DNA from 2 places in the Peribacillus sp. NPDC096447 genome. Region 2 is predicted to be linked to the other one. Evidence: predicted binding sites of a transcription regulator. Region 2 holds the regulator's gene; the other holds the start of a gene.
The links. Region 2 encodes LexA, which represses DNA repair genes until DNA is damaged. Its sites were predicted from a motif close to CGAACATATGTTCG; they were not measured.
Positions count from the first base shown of each region.

Region 1: a site for LexA is predicted at 1,385-1,398, ahead of ACIQZD_RS01575 (Y-family DNA polymerase). Genes of this name have one in related genera too.

Region 1 is NZ_JBIWEV010000001.1:313,754-317,314, forward strand. Features, by position in the region: gene ACIQZD_RS01570 (YolD-like family protein) at 1-45, opposite strand, end outside; gene ACIQZD_RS01575 (Y-family DNA polymerase) at 72-1,331, opposite strand; gene ACIQZD_RS01580 (C40 family peptidase) at 1,746-2,399, shown strand; gene ACIQZD_RS01585 (DUF3221 domain-containing protein) at 2,450-2,977, opposite strand; partial or broken gene ACIQZD_RS01590 (IS5/IS1182 family transposase) at 3,328-3,544, shown strand.
Region 2 is NZ_JBIWEV010000003.1:517,396-520,956, forward strand. Features, by position in the region: gene ACIQZD_RS13750 (DUF896 domain-containing protein) at 1-16, opposite strand, end outside; gene ACIQZD_RS13755 (YneB family resolvase-like protein) at 82-738, opposite strand; gene yneA (cell division suppressor protein YneA) at 758-1,069, opposite strand; gene lexA (transcriptional repressor LexA) at 1,225-1,848, shown strand; gene ACIQZD_RS13770 (glucosaminidase domain-containing protein) at 2,074-2,688, opposite strand; gene ACIQZD_RS13775 (hypothetical protein) at 3,049-3,336, shown strand.

The DNA.
Region 1 (3,561 bases), on a different contig from region 2:
CAACATCATCGATGTCCATTTGATACGGCCCCGATCACGTATCATTCTTTTCCCTCCCTTCGAAGTCAACCTTACGCCTTATGCCCACCAAGCAGCTTGCTTCGGTAAACGGCTGTACCTGCTTCTGTATACGAAACGGCACGCAATAACGATTTGGCTCCATATTTATGGCGGATTCGATCAACCGTGTAACTCAATTCCCGCTTCTTCCAGCGCGAAGCATCGAATAAAGTCAGCTGCATTTCGTTATCATCCACAATATTCGAGAGCCTGACCTCTATGCTCCGAACCGTTTTTTGCTTATAGTTCTCATGAAAAAGCTCCAGGCAAACTTTATATAACTCCATCGTAATGTTGGTCGGTTCGCTAATCGAACGCGAACGTTGGAAACCTCCGCCGAACTCGTCCTTGCTGTAACCAATGCTTAGGCTCACCGTCCTTCCTGCCTTGCGATGGGTGCGTGCCCTTCTTCCAACTTCTTCGCAAATTTCCAGCATGACCTGCTTTACCTCATGCTCCTCCTTATAATCCCGCAGCAGGATTTGACTTTTGCCGAAGCTCACCTGCCCTTCGATGATCGCTGCCCCCATATCGGATAAATCTATTCCCCACGCATGGTGGTAAAGCTGATTGCCCATAATTCCAAACTTCGCTTCAAGTAATTCAAGATCATAATTGGCAAGCTGTCCAACCGTAAATATCCCCATTCCATGAAGGGTTTTTTCTACGCGCCTGCCGATCCCCCACATTTCACGAAGCGGGGAAATCGGCCAAAGTTTGCTTGGCACATCCTCATACTTCCATTCTGCAATCCCATTATGTTTGGCTTCCAAATCAAGGCAAAGTTTTGCCATAAGCATGTTCGGTCCAATTCCAATGGCACAGGGGAGCTGTAATTCCCGTTCGATTTCATCCTTTATCTTTTCAGCTATCATCCGGGCATCTCCCCATAAAGAAACGGCACCATCGACTTTCACAAAACTTTCGTCCACACTATATACGTGAATCGCTTCTTTGGGCACATAACGGTTGAACAAGCGGGTGATTTCCGTCGAAACCCTTAAATAGGTCGCCATTTTAGGTTCAACGACGACAATCCTCGGATCATTCGGGATCTCAAACATCCGCGAACCTGTCTTGATGCCAAATTCCTTCTTCATCTTTGGGGAAGCCGCCAGCACAATGCTCCCTGTCCTCTTCAAATCACCAACCACCGCCAGATAACAATCAAGCGGGTCCAGACCAAGCATGACCGCTGAACAGCTTGCATAAAAACTTTTCATATCGATACACATAATTGATTGTTTCGGCATCGTCCCATAATCCATCATTTCTCACCCTAACAAGAATATACGTTCGCTTTTATTATATTCATAACTTTAACCGAATATACGTTCTTATTCAATGGAAGTTTTCATACAAATTTCTACTTTTTAATGTAATTTCCTTGAAAAATATAATAGATACTAAAAATGGTTTAAATACCAAATTTAAACTGAATATCCAAATAGTTTTTTTAAAAAAGAATCAATTGGCAGCTTGAATAATTTTTAATGGATCCTTTTCCTTAGTTTTTTTATATTTTTCCACCCTTTTCAACAGGCTTTCGTCTATTTTAAATTCAGTCTAACTGCTCATTTTTTGTAATGAAACTGTAACCAAAATTATGTCTAATTGTCATAATGGTATTGTAGGATAATATTGTTAACAATACTAGAGAGATAGATAGAGAGGAAATGAAAATTATGAAGAAATGGATCGCTTCAGCTGCTGTTGCATCAGCCATGATGCTAACCCCACTGCAAGCCTTTGCAAATATTGGAGACCAAACCCTCAGACCCGGAATGACACATAGCGATGTCAAACAACTACAACAACTTTTAAAAACCAAAGGTTATTTCACATATACAGGTTCACTGACTACATATTACGGCACCTATTCTACATCTGCAGTAAAAAAATTCCAAACATCTAAAGGGTTAACTGCTGACGGAATTGCCGGCCGGAACACGTTCAATGCGCTTGGTGTTTATAATGTCAACAATACAACCCTGATCAGCTATGCGAAAACCTTAATAGGCACACCCTACAAATGGGGCGGGACGACACCGACTGGATTCGACTGCTCAGGCTTCGTCTATTATGTATTCCAGAAATCACAAGGAATTACCTTGCCGCGTACAACATCATTGCTCTATTCAAATACAGGGTTAAAAGTATCTTCACCAGCTAAGGGTGATCTTGTATTCTTTAATACTTCTGGAACAGGGGTATCCCATGTTGGGATTTATATCGGAAATGGTCAATTCATCAGTGCTACGTCTTCTAAAGGAATAACCATCACGGATATGGATAATTCTTATTGGAAACCAAAATATTTAGGTGCGAAAACTTTATAAAATCCCATAAAACAACCGGACAGAATTCATAGTGATTCAGTCCGGCTGTTTTATTTTATATATAATATTTCATCCGTTAAATCCTCTACTGTCACCACGAATGAAGAGTCCAAGTTGGAACGGTTCATCATTTCGATATTATAAACATGCTCTGAGGGTAAATGGACGACTTCGAGAACCATGAAACGCTGACTTTCCGCTTTGCTGACATGATCGAGGGCAGCAGTGACCGCCCTTTGTTCGGCCAAGCTTTTTTCATCCGTCAAAACAAGAATCAGTTCCGCTTCCGCTTTCCCAGGAAATGATTCCTTCACCCCGCCCCGGTGCCATGGTTTCACTTTCATCCCGATTTCCAGGTCGGAATAATCGAGGTCATTACCATGTTGATCTTGAATGGATGTATCAGTGGTCACCTTATAATACGTCTCTTTAATCAAAATCCTTTTATCGTCAAGATCCGTAATGAAACCTTCTTCCCCCTTATCAATGGCTTCATCCATGTTCCAATCAGTGGATTGACAGCTACCCAGAATAAAGGCAACGAATATGGATATATAAAGGTTTACAATCCTCTTCATACAAATCCCTCCTACTAGAAATAGACGGATTCCCCATGAAATAGTTACCAATTCATTCAGAATAAAACTTCCGTTATTCATATAAAGGGGAATGTCAAAATTCGAACGTTGATTGAAACGTAGGGCACTCGCTTTCCGCGGGCGGTCCGGGAGCCTCCTCGGCGCCTTTGCGCCTGTGGGGTCTCCCTTGGACGCGTTTTCCCGCAGGAGTCTCGCACCTTTCGTTCCAATCAACTTTGTTTTAACAGTTAGATAAAACTCCTTTTGCCTACAGTCTTTTTTGTTTTAAAATAGAATCGCAGGTGTTTTATAATGTGTGGATCAACGAAAACGTGTTCTGCACTGATTAGCTTACTCCTGACTTACCATATACACGACCATGCACAAAAGAAGGATTCTTTCGTAAACATGAATATGTTTTCGATGAATTCTTTGACTGTTACCTTTACACGGCAGGTGAATCCTTGAAATATTCTACAACCACGAAAGAGGGTTATCGTGAGTAATAAATCACCGAAACATATTTGCTCAATGTGTTCCTTTTTAGCACAATGTACGGAAAGTAAGATTCTCTATAACTGCTT
Region 2 (3,561 bases):
TTTCTTTTGATAACATAATTTCGCTCCTTCATAATCTCCGGATATTGTCATGGTATTAAAAAAAAAGCGAAATTACAAGTTCTAAGATTGACTTTCCTTTTTATTCAGTTGATGTTCGAGAAAACGCCTGTTCACAGTAGCCTTGGAAACATTGTATCCAAAGCCCCTTAAAGTGGCTGCGATTTCTGCAAATGTCAATCCATTGGCCCGAAGTTTAATAATTTCTTCAATAGGAATTTCCATACGGTCCCTTCCAGTGGAATTCCTTTGATTCTGAAGGTTTTTTTGAGGACGGTACCCTTTTTCAACGGCTCTTATCATCCCGCGCTTTATTTTAAGATTATGTAGTTTCCTTTGGTATTCTTCTACAATACCGACTATCTGGATGACCATGGCATCCGAATCCGATAACTCAAGCTCCCCGTCATGAGAGAGCGTATAAATTTTCACATCTTCTTTAAGGATGACATGGAAAAGGGCTATTTTGGCATTCCCTCTTCCCAGCCTTGTTTCATCCTGGATTAATAGTATTTCAGCTTCTTTAGTTTTAAATAGTTCGAGCATGTCAAAAATGCCATCCCGATTCAACTCATAACCACTTGCCTGTTCTTTTATTATGGAAATGACTTCAACATCCATCTTTTCTGCCAATTTGACTAACTCATCTTCCTGCCTTGCCAATGATGTTTCCTGTGACTCTTTTTCTGTGCTGACCCTACAATAGATTACCGCCTTCATAATACCCTACCTTCACTACTTACTGCTCACTGGCCAAATTCTGGACAATTTCTTCCCCTTTAACCGGTATGACGATGACTTGACCAGGTTTAATTGTATCCGCCCTGACTCCATTATGCTCTTCTATCCAACCAATGAATTCTTTTTTTGTCAAATTTGCTTCTTCATATTCTTCGGCGATTCCCCATAGGGTATCACCTTCACTTACTTCTATAGAAAGGAAATTCTTTTTTGGATCATTGTTCAATGTACAAGAGAATAAAATTGAAAAGATGAATACTGATCCCGCTAATAGAATCGTATAAATATAATTTTTGTATAAATTTTTCATAAATATCCCTCCAAAGCGAATGTTCGTTCGTATGTTATGGTCAAATTATAATACGAACGTTTGTTTCAGTCAACAACAAAATTCGAACTTATGTTTGTATAGAGTTGGGGGCCATGCTATAATGTAGCAAAGAACATTGGGGAAGAGGTGCACAAATGACTAAACTATCAAAACGGCAGCAAGATATTCTTGATTTCATTAAAGAAGAGGTCCGCCAAAAAGGGTATCCACCTTCCGTACGGGAGATTGGCGAAGCAGTGGGACTTGCTTCAAGTTCAACAGTACACGGACATTTATCACGCCTTGAAAGCAAAGGCCTGATTAGACGTGACCCAACCAAGCCAAGGGCCATTGAAATAATGAATTTGGAGGAAGCGAACAATATTCCCAAAGTCAATGTCGTGAACGTGCCGTTACTTGGAAAAGTAACAGCGGGAATGCCGATAACGGCCATTGAGAACATAGAAGAATACTTTCCGCTTCCCGAAAGCATGGTTCCACATGATGACCATGTATTCATGCTGGAAATCATGGGTGAAAGTATGATCGAAGCAGGAATTCATGATGGGGATTATGTCATCGTGAAACAACAAAGCAATGCCAATAATGGAGATATCGTCGTGGCCATGACGGAAGATGATGAAGCCACTGTAAAACGATTCTTTAAGGAACCGGATTACATAAGGCTTCAGCCTGAGAACTCGAATATGGAACCAATTATTTTACGAGATGTTTCGATACTTGGAAAAGTAATAGGCTTATATAGACAAATACACTAAAAGCGCTAACCGCGCTTTTTTTGTTTGTTTAATTTATGTCCCGAATTCTCTCAATATGCATATGGAAGAGTAGATATTGATATATTTTTTAATAGAATCAGGTTTTCATGGGAATTTAAACATCCTTTATTACGGATGGAAGTTATACTATTTCCTAATATTTACTTTGGTAACAATCTGATTACAATAAAAAAGAGAGCTTAAACTACCGCTCCCAGTTAAAATTCACTTCACTCGTAATCTTTGGTTCACTTTAATGAGATTAAGATCAACCAAGCCATTCCACTGTTGAATCTGCACTTGTGTAGAACCGTATGCTTTTGCAAGCGCAGAGACGGTATCCCCTTTTTGGACAATATGATAAACCTCTTCAATGCTTGCATCATATTTTGTTAAACCGCTTGTTTCGATAAGGTTCACCAGTTTTTCAATATATTTGGGATCCGAGGCGTACCCCGCATCGAATATTGCTTTGAGTGCTTTTCTGTAATCTTTTTCTCCAATGACAGCTGTATAAAGACTTCTATTCCATGAAGTCCCCTTTACATATAAATTGGCAAGATCTCGAAGACTTTCTTCCCAAGATGGGTATTTTCTGAATTTGTTCCATACTTGAACGGGCACACCATTGACATATTCCATTGTCTGAATAATGATAGACTCACCCTTGAAGTCACCTTTTGTACCGAATATATTTTTTCCTTTGCTTGCTAATAAACTTGTCCCATATCCACTCTCCAAACAAGCTTGTGCAATGACAACAGAAGGTAATATTTTAAACTCCTGTTGAATTTTCTGGGCATAGGGAGCAATTTCCTTAATAAATGTTTCCTTGCTCATTAGAACCTCCCATTAAATGGTATTACTTTATTTTTCACTGTTTATCTTCATTCTTATCGTATTCTCATCTATGAAAAAGGTTACAGCAAGTCCCGCACAAAAGGTTCTGATGTTTGGCTAATTGTTTTTATTATAGATTATGGCTCGCTCCGCGTATTATTTATCCATTTCCCCACCAACCAGGAAAAGCCGCCAATCCATATAATTAAATGGATTGACGGCTTTTTAAATTGAACACTGGAAATCTACAAAACTTGTCTATAACTTTTATTAATTCATTTTAAATTTGTAATCATTGTATAAAACCTTGATGAAAAACAAAAATTAATTTTGAAAACTTCATTTCAAGGTGGTGAAATCATGGACTACCCAACCATCCATACAAACTTTTGGGATGCAGTGATAGCCATTCCTACCATCATGATTCTTACTCAACTTATTAAGGTCATGTTTCATATTCATCCAAAATTCATCCCTGCCATCGCTTTGGGTCTTGGCTTGTTCATTTCCATTTTCATCAGTCATCGTCATCACTTGGTTTCAGGAATTTTCATGGGCTGGTTTTATGGCTATGCAAGCATAGGCAATTATGCTGCACTCAAAACTGGTATTTTGTCTTATAGAGAATCCTATAAAAAGACGGATTAAACCTATACAGGTTGTCTCTCGCTGCAATTCAGCAATCTTTTTATTAAACACTAAAACCCATGTTAACATCCCATTACACACATCCAAAAAACCCCTTCTCAATTAAGAGAAGGGATCAATTTGTCGGGAAAAGTAAGTTATCCTTTATGTTTTTTACACTCCTGACTAGCCGAGCAGGCTTGGCAGACAGTCGGCGGAAAGGAAGCGGATTTTCTGCAATCGACT